2 regions of the Undibacterium sp. RuRC25W genome follow, and region 1 is predicted to be linked to the other one. Evidence: riboswitches for the same ligand, from Rfam matches in the RefSeq annotation. Region 1 holds a riboswitch; the other holds the start of a gene.
What was found. Region 1 has a riboswitch for cobalamin ahead of ACO0KV_RS07005 (CoA-acylating methylmalonate-semialdehyde dehydrogenase). Riboswitches for the same ligand answer to the same signal wherever they lie in the genome.

Region 1 (6,110 bases):
GTTCTAACGGCAGCATATGATGTGGGGCCTGCTTACGCGCACCTTGTATCAGATGTTTGCAGGCAGCGAGGCTCACTGGACTCTGTTTGTCTGCAAGTTTTGCCAGCGCTAATGCGCGTGTAACGACGCTGCCAGTTTCTACGACTTCTTCGACCAAACCGATCTGTAATGCGGTCGTGGCATTGATCCGTTCACCCAATAAAATCAGACGTTTTGCCCATGCTTCACCAACAAGCCACGCCAGATGTTGCGTGCCACCAGCGCAAGGTAGCAAGCCGACTGAGGCCTCTGGTAAAGCCATTTGCACCTGGCTCTCTGCAATTCGGAGATCACAGGCGAGCGCACACTCCAGCCCACCGCCCATTGCATAACCATTGATGGCAGCGATTGATACACCGCGGAAATCAGCCAATGCCTCAAATGCTTCACCGAATCGACGCGCCATTTCACGAGCCAGTGCTTTATCCCCTTGAGCAAATTGTTTTAGGTCGGCGCCAGCGGAGAAAAATTTATCCCCCTCACCTGTAATGATTAGACTGTTAATATCGGTTCTGGCATTGAGATCGCGCACCAATTGCGTTAATGAAATCAGACCATCTCGTGTGAACGTATTAGCAGCAGGATTGCTTAGGGTAATCAACGCAGTGCGGTGCTCTATGCTGAGCTTTAAGTTAGTATAGTGGTTCATCGTATGTCTCCGATTGTTGTTGTGTCGAGAAATTGGCGGGCAATAATCGATCGCATGATTTCGTTAGTACCTTCCAGAATCTTATGCGCTCGCGCATCACGCATTAAGCGCTCAAGCGGATATTCACGGATATAGCCATACCCGCCGTGGATCTGTAGTGCTTCATCACAGACTTGAAAACCAATATCAGTTGCAAATCGTTTCGCCATGGCACAATAGACACTTGCATGGGGGGCTTTCTCGTCGAGCTTAACCGCTGCCATCCTGACTAATTGACGAGCGGCGATAAGATCGGTCAGCATGTCGGCGAGTTTGAACTGCATTGACTGGAAATCTGCCAAAGGACGATTAAATTGCCGCCGTTCTTTGACATAGGTTTGCGCAGCATTGAGCGCACCTTGTGCTGCGCCAAGAGAACAGGACGCAATATTGATACGACCACCATCAAGTCCACGCATCGCTATTCTGAAACCGTCTCCGAGGTTGCCAAGCAAATGGTTGTCAGGCACCCAGACATTTTCAAAAAAGACGGGCCGCGTCGGCTGACTATGCCAGCCGAGTTTTTCTTCTTTTCGCCCAAAACCAAGCCCTTTTGTGGTTGCGGGTACGGCAAAAGCAGAAATTCCACTTGCGCCCGGTCCACCTGTTCGCGCCATGACAATGAGGAGATCCGATACCCCCGCGCCTGAAATAAAGGCTTTTGAACCACTAATGCTGTAGCCACCTTTTATTGGTTCAGCTTTGGTTTTGATTGCTGCTGCATCTGAACCAGCGCTCGGCTCTGTTAGGCAATAGGAGGCCAGTGCCTGACCGGATGTGAGTAGTGGTCCCCAATGATCGCGGATAGCCGGATTGCCCCAGTGACACAGCATCCATGTCGCCATATTATGGATGGTCAGATACGCCGTCGTTGATGGATCAACACTTGCCAGTTCCTCAAAAATAATGCTCGCGTCGAGTCGCGATAGACCCAAACCACCTTGAAACTCGGGAGAATAGATGCCGCAAAACCCTATCTCACCCGCGCGTTTGATGGCGTCGAGTGGGAAAATGCTATTTGCATCCCATGCTGCTGCATGCGGTGCAAATTCTTTCTCAGCAAAGACGCGTGCCGACGCCTGAAAGGCTAGTTGTTCATCGTTGAGTTCGAAGTTCATGTTGCTCACCCTCTTACTTCAGGGCGATGGTGGTATTGACGCCAACAGTCGAGGTGCTATCGTCAAACCAGCGTTGGGTGATCGTTTTGGTTTGTGTGTAAAAACTAATGACTTGCTTACCGTAAGGACCCAGATCGCCTAACTTGGACGCGCGTGACCCAGTAAAAGAAAATAAAGGGACAGGGACGGGAATTGGTACGTTGATACCTACCTGGCCGACATCGATCTCTTCTTGAAATCTACGTGCTGCTGCACCTGACTGCGTAAAAATCGCTGTGCCATTGCCGTTTGGATTCGCATTAATAAACGCGATGGCATCTTGTAGTGTGTCAGAAAAACATAAGCACAATACGGGGCCAAATATTTCTTGATCGTAAATCCGCATTCCCGGCTTCACGTGAGAAAAAATAGTCGGTCCGAAGAAGTTGCCCTTTTCATAGCCTTTAACGACAGGATGACGTCCATCCAGTTCAAGCGTGGCGCCTTCGGCAATTCCCGCCTCAATCAACCCACCCACGCGATCATACGCAGCACACGAAATGACCGGTCCGATGTCGGTTCCCACTTCTGTACCTGCGTTAACGTTGAGCGTTTTGGCAACGCGTACTAAATCGTCGACCCAGTGTTTTGCTTCACCGACGAGGATAGCGACTGACACCGCCATGCAGCGTTGACCCGCTGCACCAAAAGTAGCGCCGACAAGGCTGTTGATGGTTTGCTCTTTATTTGCATCCGGCAAAATAACGGCATGATTTTTTGCGCCCATCATGCATTGCACACGTTTACCAGCCAAGGTGGCGCGGTTGTAAACATGTGTGCCGACTCTGCTTGATCCCACAAAAGAAATCGCTTTGATATCGTCGTGATCACAGATAGCATTCACGACGTCTTCACCACCATGAATCACGTTTAGCACCCCTTCCGGAATACCTGCCTGTAGTGCAAGTTCAGCCAAGCGCATCGTCACCATGGGATCTTGTTCTGATGGTTTTAAGACGAACGTATTGCCACAAGCGATCGCCATTGGAAACATCCACAGCGGAATCATTGCCGGAAAGTTAAAGGGCGTAATGCCTGCACAGACGCCGATTGGTTGTAGAAGGGTGTAAGTATCCACGCCATTGGCAACATTGTTTGCCAGCTCACCCATTTGCAGATTGCCGATATTCGCCGCATGCTCGACCACCTCTAAACCGCGGAAAATATCGCCTTCAGCATCCGCTAGTGTTTTACCTTGCTCTGCTGTCAACGTGGCAGCTAGCTCTTTCATGTTTTCACGTATCAATTGCTGATATTTAAGAAAAATGCGAGCGCGTACACCGATGGGTGTTTTACGCCACGCAATGAATGCAAACTTGGCTGCTGCGACCGCGGCATCCACTTCGTCTGGTGTTGCAAAGGGTACGCGTGCCAGTACTTCTTGCGTTGCCGGGTTGACGATATCGCGCCATTCTTTGCTGCGCGATTCTACAAACTTACCGTTGATGAGTAATTTAATACGTGGGATGGTCGTGGATGACATAGTTTGTGTGGTCATTTTCAGTTTCCTTTGATCGAAGCCGTGCACTGCACAGTTAAATACGACTAAAAAGCAACCGACGAACGCAGTCCCGCACAATTGCGCACATCAGTAACCTGAAGGGGAGCGCTGCAAGAATGAACAATGCGCGCCACGATGCGCACCCACCGCGCGACATCGGGACCAGTAGAAAACGACGAAAGAAATTGAACCGACAAACTGCGTACAACAGCCTACCGCCATACAATGAACGCAGATACCGGACTCAATCGCCACCCGCGATTTTCCGACAGATCACCAGGCCGGTATCCGGGCTCACAAGACTTGTTGCATCGCCTTCCCAGTCGTATGACCAGTGGCTTGGAGGATGCAACCACACTTGCTTACCGTTGCGGGGGCAGCAGCGGCATAGTCTCTGAATGCAAGCTAAGCATAGAGACGCACCGCTTTCCCGTTTAACTGTCACCCTAAGAAAAGGGGTGCAGCACCTGGTGGATAAAAGATAGCATTAATTTACGTTAACGTAAACGTCAATTTGTTGTTGCTAACAATTTGATTGCTTGTTTGAAACGGGTAAAGTCAGCAGCGATAGTAAGCGCATCGTGGGTAATAGAACGCAAGGGCAGGTGGCGCTTGCGTTTTTCTGTGATTACTTGGTTGGTCTTGTCCTACTCGTTGGATACAAAGCAGGACGGTTTAGTTACGCCGCTGCGCGCAATTCTTTCGCTGCCGCTACCATGTTGGTTAATGCCGGTAAAACTTCTGCCCATTGACGGGTCTTCAGGCCGCAATCTGGGTTGACCCAGAGGCGCTCTCCTGGAATACGCTCGGCCGCTTTTCTCATGAGTTGCACAATATCCTCTTTGGTCGGGATGTTAGGTGAATGAATATCATAGACCCCAGGGCCGATTTCATTTGGATAGTTGAAGCTATCGAATACATCCAATAATTCCATATCTGAGCGAGAAGTTTCAATTGTGATCACGTCTGCGTCCATGTCTGCGATGGCCGAGATGATATCGTTGAACTCTGAATAGCACATGTGAGTATGAATCTGCGTAGTATCTGTCACGCCATTGGCAGTGATACGGAATGATTCAATTGCCCAATCGAGATAATTTTTCCATTCTGCTTTTCGCAATGGCAGTCCTTCACGTAATGCCGCTTCATCGATCTGAATAATGCGCACGCCTGCTTTTTCCAGGTCTTGCACTTCTTCGCGTATGGCCAATGCTAATTGTTGGCAAGACACAGAGCGTGGTTGATCGTCACGCACGAATGACCAGTTCAGGATCGTGACTGGGCCGGTCAACATCCCTTTCATTGGTTTTTTCGTCAGCGATTGTGCGTAGCTTGTCCATTCGACAGTCATGGCTTTTGGTCGACTGATATCACCGAAAAGAATGGGTGGTTTCACACAGCGAGACCCATAAGATTGTACCCAGCCAAATTGACTGAAAGCATAGCCGTCCAATTGTTCTCCAAAGTATTCAACCATGTCATTACGTTCTGCCTCACCGTGGACAAGCACATCCAGATCAAGTGTTTCTTGTTCTCGGACACTGCGGGCGATTTCTGCTTGCATGGCTGCTTTATAACCAGCATCATCGAGTTTTCCACTTTTGAATTCGCTACGTGCATGGCGAATTTCTGCCGTTTGTGGGAAGGAGCCAATGGTCGTCGTTGGGTAGGTAGGCAGTTGTAGTAACGTCGCTTGTTTGGCAGCGCGAATAGTATAGCTACTCTGACGAGCACCAAGCTTAGTAGTGATCGCAGCAACCGCATTTTGTACCACGGGATTCGTCACGCGTGTTGAGTTGCGACGTGCTGCTAATGCTGACTGGTTGGCAGTCAATTCTTCTTTGACCGAATCACGGCCATGGCGCAGCGCCTTCGCCAGCACTTGTAATTCGTCTAGTTTTTGTAACGCGAATGCTAGCCAACTTTTCATGTCGACGTCTAATTTTTGTTCGTTATTGAGGTCAACGGGTACGTGCAGCAATGAACACGACGGTGCGATCCAGAGTTTGTCGCCAAGACGCTCGGCTAATGGTTCAAGCCAATCGAGCACAGCGTTAAGGTCGGTTTTCCAGATGTTGCGACCATTGACGACTCCGAGAGACAACACTTTGTGCTGTGGGATCAGATTGAGTAAACGACGCAGGTCTTCATGATCGTTGACTGCATCGATATGCAGACCAGCGACTGGTAGATTAGCGGCCAAATAGAGATTGTCTTGCAGTTGACCAAAGTAACTGGTGACCAATATTTTGATACGGCACGGCTTTAGTTGATGGTAGGCGAGGTTGAACGCATGTTGCCAATCCGTGTTCAATTCCGTAACCAGAATGGGCTCGTCAATTTGTACCCATTCAATGCCGTGCTCACTCAAGGTATGTAGCAATTGTGAGTAGACTGCCAATAATGATGGCAATAGCGCTAGTTTGTCGGCGTTCTCTTTTGCTTTACCTAGCGCCAGATAGGTCACAGGACCAATGATCACTGGTTTTGCTTTGACACCTTGCTGTTTGGCTTCTGCTAATTGCGCCAAGAGACGTGACGCATCAAGCTTGAATTCGGTGGTCGCGTTGAATTCCGGCACAATATAGTGATAATTAGTGTCAAACCACTTCGTCATTTCTCCCGCAGCTACACCACCGCAGCAAGTATGATTCTCATGGACGGACTGAGCCGAACGGCCGCGCGCTACGCGGAAATAATTGTCGAGCGGGTCGCCATGGAAGTC
Region 2 (6,110 bases), on a different contig from region 1:
AAGAAGTAAGTGAGTTTAAAAGCAAAAGTGGTGTTAAGCGGATATTTTCCGCCTTCTTTTATTCTATCGATGGCTTTAAATCGGCCTGGAAAAATGAACATGCATTCCGACAAGAGCTAGTGCTGGTCGTTATTGGTATCGTGACGGCCCTGGCTTTGCCTGTGTCCGCATTTGAAAAATTAATGATGATCGCTGTCTTGTTGCTGATACTGGTCGTTGAGTTACTTAACTCTGCGATTGAGGCTGTCGTAGACCGTGTGTCTCTGGAGCGTCACACGCTATCAAAAAATGCAAAAGACTTCGGCAGCGCTGCCGTATTGTTGACATTGATCATCGCTGTGGCGACTTGGTCCGTTATTTTATTTAATCGTTTTTACTACTGATATCCCATGATGGCGAGCATTAGCACAACAAAGAACACCGATCTGGACGCAGCGTTAACTGCTGCGATTAACAATAAAACCAAACCATTGGGTAGTCTTGGACGGCTCGAACAGTTAGCTGCACAAATTGGGATGATCCAGCAAACCGTTGCGCCAGTACTGAAATCGCCAGCGATCATCGTCTTTGCAGGCGATCACGGTGTTGTCGCCGAAGGTATTTCTGCTTTTCCGCAAGATGTGACTTGGCAGATGGTAGAAAACTTCCTAGCCGGAGGTGCTGCAATCAATGTCTTTGCGCGTCAGAATGGTATTGAACTACACATTGTTGACGCAGGTGTGAACCACGATTTTGGTCAGCGTGATGTACTTCATCAACGCAAAGTGGCGCCAGGGACGCGTAATTTCGCTAAAGAACCTGCGATGAGTGCTGCGCAATGTCAGGTGGCATTGCAGCATGGGCGAGATCTCGTCAGTGTCTTGAAGGGGAATGTGCTTGGTTTTGGCGAGATGGGCATTGGCAATACGACCGCTGCTGCGGCGGTAATGCATAAACTGACCAGCGTGCAGGTTGCGGATTGCGTTGGTGCAGGTACGGGCCTGACAACGGCCGGCATTTTGCATAAGCAGAAAGTGATTGAAGCCGCGGTCAATTTGCATTCTGAGGTAAGTGCGCCACTCGATGTGCTGGCTTGTTTTGGCGGCTTCGAAATCGCGATGATGGTGGGGGCAATGCTGGCTGCAGCGGAGCGACGCATGGTATTGCTGATTGATGGCTTCATTGTCACTAGTGCGTTGCTGGTGGCCGCAAGGATGGAGCCGGCGATTCTCGATTATTGCGTCTTCTCTCATCAATCGGATGAAAGTGGTCATGCACGCATGCTCAAGGAGTTGGATGTCAACCCTGTGTTGCAACTTGATTTGCGTCTGGGTGAGGGGACTGGTGCCGCTTTGGTGTATCCGATGGTGCAGGCTGCTGTTAATTTCCTGAACCAAATGGCGACCTTCGGTACTGCGCAAGTCAGCGAAAAAAGCGTAGATTGAGCTAATTTGATGATTGCCCATCTACGCCAACAGTGCTTGCATCAACTGCGGTTATTTTTTATCGCGTTGCAGTTTTTTACCCGTATCCCGATTCCACATTGGGTTGGATTTGAGGCGGCCTGGTTACAACAGTCGTCACGTTATTTTCCTGCGGTTGGTTGGGTGGTTGGTGGTGTTGTGAGCGGTGTCTATATCGCGGTATTGCAATGGTGGCCGCCAGCTGTCGCAGTTGTGTTGTCGATGGTTGCCGGCATCTGGGTCACAGGTGCGTTTCATGAAGATGGTTTTGCTGATGTCTGTGACGGTTTTGGTGGAGGAACTACGCCAGAGCGCGTCCTTATCATCATGAAAGACTCGCGGATCGGTGCTTATGGGACGATTGGTATTTGCCTGATGTTGTTGTTGAAATTTGTATTGTTGGTGAGTTTGCCTGCTGTGTTGGTAGTGCCAGCACTGCTGATTGCGCATCCGCTTTCTCGCCTGCTCTCTTGCAGCTTAATCTGGTTGCTTGACTATGCCAGACACGAAGGGAAGGCAAAGCCGCTTGCGCAATTTATGAGTTCCAATGAGTTTGGTGTTGCCTGTCTGAGTGTGCTAGTACCGCTGGCTGCCATTCTGTTGTGGCAACCGGTAGTCGTTGAGCGGTTGTTGCCCGCTTTGATCTTGATGCCGCTGTCGGCGTTCTGGTTTGCACGTTTGTTCGTTCGCCGGATTGGCGGGTATACCGGTGACTGCCTCGGTGCGGTTCAGCAATTGACCGAAGTTGTTTTTTACCTTGGCTTGCTGGCTCACGCACCAGTCTGATCATGTATCTCTACCTGATCCGGCATACCGCACCGCTTATTCCAGCAGGTATTTGCTATGGTCAGACCGACGTCCCGACGAGTGCCGACGATATCGGCGTCTGCGCTGAAACCCTGCGCCGGCGCTGGTCTGGCTCATTGCCAGTGTTTACCAGTCCATTATCGCGGTGTCTCAACTTAGCAAATCATTTGCATCCCAATCCTGTTATTGATGAGCGCCTTCTAGAGCTTCATTTTGGTGAGTGGGAAATGCAAGCATGGGATCTGATACCTCGTGATCAGATCGATGCCTGGGCGGCGGATGTTGTTGGTTACTCGCCAGGCAAGCGGGAAACGCTATTGCAAATGGTTGAGCGGGTAATGGCATTTATTGCTGATTTGCAAAAACAGTCCATGGAGCAGGCAGTGATCGTTTCTCATGCGGGCGTCATCAGGATCTTGGCGGCTTGGCAGCAGGGTGATACGGTTGTCAGCTTAGCAAAACGTGTGGCGCAAATGGAACAGCGTTTCGAATTCGCGTCGTGCACAGAGACAACCCTACTTTAGTGATGCTACTATTTTTGTGTTTTTTTGATGAACACGTCTCTGTTTTTGACGTAAATACCGTTGTTGTTTTAACGGGATGACGCCATCAAAAGTGGCAAATAAAATCTCGTCATGTAAATATGCTCCCTGGGGTTCGTCATGCTGGCACTCGATGAGATTTGGCGCATTTTGGGGTTTAAAGTGTAGTGTGTACCTTGATGGTGTGACGCATATGATAGAACTACGAAAAGCCCCCCGAGTCAACGTCACCTGGCGTGCTGGCGTCAAACTCAAAGATGGTCGACTCATCGTGTGTAACGCGGTCAATAGTTCCAAAAACGGTCTTTTGCTCGAGTGCGCGCAAGGCTTATCTCTTGATGTCACATACCCCCTCATTATCGAGATACCTTCTCTGGCCAACCGCGCAGAGCTTATTCATGTCAGTTGTCAATGCGAAGTAAAGCACGTAGTGTTGAAGGGCGAAAATTACCGCATAGGCATTGCCCTAAGTGGCTTACCAAGTAACGACGGTGAATTAATCAGTGCCTGGGTTTCAATGACAAGTCAAAATATGTCGGTGGTCTGAGAATAGTTAACGCTTACTTTGACGTCGCCCTATTAATTTGGGCGCGTCCTCATTTCGATGGCTTACGACAGCTTCTCCTTGCGTCCAAGCATCGTCTTACTGTCTATTAATCAGGTTGTGTAAGTAGTCAGATTGATCGATAGGGTAAGACTTGTCTTGCTCGCAGTGCCATCCATCTATAAAATGGCGGTGTTTTGGTGCTCGCAGACATATTCATGTTTGCGGTTAAACGGGAAACATCAATTTCTTCTTGGTTCAAATTGCTCTTCGCTTGCTCTATCGGCTAGATTAATTTAATGCTTCGAGGCAATATAAATGTGCTGCCCCCGCAACGGTGTACAAATTGTTCAACTTCGTGTTGAGCCAGCCATCTTGCAATACCACTGTGCTTGTTTGCATGGGAAGGTCAGATGGTGATATTTGTCAGCCCGGATACCGGCCAGAATACGTGAAGTAATACGAACGGGGAGTTTCGTTGTTGACTGACTTTGGTTCTGAACTTATTAGTTTTGGGGACAATCAGCTGAACCACCTCTGTTACGTGATTATTTTGTTCTAGGCTGCCTGCGGGGACGTTGGCTGCGTGATCTATTTATTCTCATTAGCATGAATCTTGTATTAAAACCTCTCGCCATTACGTTGGCCGTGGCCGCTGCTTTTCCAGCTGCCTCCTTCGCTCAGTCCGTTTCCAATAGTACTGCTCAAAACATCGTTGTGACTGCTGGACGTCAGGTTCAGGCCGCTAAGGACGTATTGGCCGACAACGTCATCATTACCTCCGAACAAATCGCACAAGCTGGTTCCGAATCTTTAGTTGATTTACTGCAACAACAACGTGGCATTGAAATCACGCGTAACGGCGGTGCTGGAACGACTTCTTCCGTGTTGATGCGCGGTGGTAGCAATGCGCAAAATATTGTATTGATTGACGGTGTGCGTTACAGCTCATCAACGGTCGGTGGTGCCAGTTGGGAAACCATTCCATTGGGACAAATTGATCATATCGAAATCGTTTATGGGCCATTATCCAGCTTGTATGGTGCTGATGCGATGGGTGGCGTTATTCAGATTTTCACAAAAAAAGGAAGTGGCCCTATATCGCTGACAGCATCAGTTGGCGCTGGTAGTTATGGCTTACGTAAAATGCAGGCGGGTGTCTTTGGCTCGTCGGGCAATGAATTTAACTATGCCCTCAATGTTGGGCATGAGAACAATACGGGTTTCTCTGCAACGAATCCTAGCGCTGGTAAATATAGCTATAACGCAGATAATGATGGTTACAAGCTTGATAGCGCGAGCGGCAGTTTTAATTGGCAACTCGCACCAGGTTACGAAGCGGGTATTAAATTTATGCAAAGTCGCTTGAATGCGCAATTTGATTCAGGCCCATCTTACGATGACCACTCCGTTGAGCAGTTGCAAACTATCGCTGTTTACGGCAATGTCAAAGTCAATGATATGTGGACTTCGCATGTGCAGTTTGCGCAATCCAATAATCTCAATTTTACGGACGCTTCATACGGTCAAAGTCAAATCGATACGCATCAAAATCTGATCAGTTTCCAGAACGATATCAGATTAGGTAAGGATGTTTTGCAATTGATTGCAGAAAGCCGTCAGGAAAAAGTGAATGGCTCGACAGCTGCACTCAATCAGAAACGCACGACAAATTCTGTTGCTGCTTCTTATGTTTGGAAACAAGATGCGCATTTAGCCAGCGTAAGTGTGCGTAATGATAATAGCTCAGTCTATGGTTCCAACTCCACCGGAGGTGTTGCGTACGGTTACCGTTTGACATCAGAGTGGCGAGTCAATGCCAGCTACGGTACCAGCTTCCGTGCACCCACGTACAATGAGCTTTACTATCCTGGTTATGGCATTGCGACCAATCAACCTGAAAAAGCAAAAAATGCGGAAGTTGGCATTTACTACGAGAATCTGACGACGCAGTTAAGTGCTGTTGTGTACCAAAACAAGGCAACTGATCTTCTCGTCAGTACAAATGTTTGTCCTGTGCAAACGTCTACGCATCCCTATGGTTGTGCTTACAACGTTGATCAAGCAACGATGTTAGGTATTACGCTGGGCGGTAGCACGCGCATGGCAGATCTGATGTTGCGCGGTTCTCTCGATATTCAAAATCCTGAGGACGATACAACCGGTAAACGTCTGGCGCGTCGGGCAAAACAACATGCAAGCTTTGCGGCAGAATACACAATAAATAAAGCTAAAATTGGTGTGGAAACACTGTTTAGTGGCAATCGGTTTGATAACGTTACTAATGTGCGTACTTTGGCTGGCTATAGCTTAATGAATTTGTATGGTACTTATGCCGTAACAAAAGACATTTCTTTACTGGCTCGCTGGAACAACGTATTGAATAAAAACTATGCGTTGGCTTATGGCTATAACACGCCTGGCTCCAACGTGTACGTTGGTCTGAATTACGGTTTTAAATAATACAACATGCACACCTCCTCTCGGTTACTTTGTCGTTCGTTGCCGGGATGGGTTTATGTCCGTTTTCGGATGATATGAAGAACCGCTCCAGCTATCTGGGGCGGTTTTGTATTGTTTGAGATGTATAAAGCTTTGCCAGATTTCAGCAGGGGCAGTCGTTGCGATGAGATCTGAAAATAAATGTTTGATGCGTTGATTGGTCGGTACCTTAAATTGCTATGACCAGTCAATTTTGTAGTTGAAGCAATGGGTGGTCACCGCTGAGTGTATTGAGTGCTCGCTCCCCCCCCCAATTTTATGGTTCAGGCATAA

Region 2: linked by a shared signal. The riboswitch ahead of ACO0KV_RS02760 (TonB-dependent receptor domain-containing protein) and the one ahead of ACO0KV_RS07005 (CoA-acylating methylmalonate-semialdehyde dehydrogenase) in region 1 are both predicted to bind cobalamin.

Annotation. Positions count from the first base shown of each region.
Region 1 is NZ_JBMPPD010000011.1:8,007-14,116, reverse strand. It holds gene ACO0KV_RS07015 (enoyl-CoA hydratase) at 1-688, opposite strand, end outside; gene ACO0KV_RS07010 (acyl-CoA dehydrogenase family protein) at 685-1,845, opposite strand; gene ACO0KV_RS07005 (CoA-acylating methylmalonate-semialdehyde dehydrogenase) at 1,859-3,382, opposite strand; cobalamin riboswitch at 3,648-3,871, opposite strand; gene metE (5-methyltetrahydropteroyltriglutamate--homocysteine S-methyltransferase) at 4,065-6,110, opposite strand, start outside.
Region 2 is NZ_JBMPPD010000003.1:101,429-107,538, reverse strand. It holds gene ACO0KV_RS02785 (diacylglycerol kinase) at 1-383, shown strand, start outside; gene cobT (nicotinate-nucleotide--dimethylbenzimidazole phosphoribosyltransferase) at 393-1,424, shown strand; gene ACO0KV_RS02775 (adenosylcobinamide-GDP ribazoletransferase) at 1,434-2,228, shown strand; gene ACO0KV_RS02770 (histidine phosphatase family protein) at 2,231-2,773, shown strand; gene ACO0KV_RS02765 (PilZ domain-containing protein) at 2,985-3,338, shown strand; cobalamin riboswitch at 3,517-3,796, shown strand; gene ACO0KV_RS02760 (TonB-dependent receptor domain-containing protein) at 3,945-5,798, shown strand.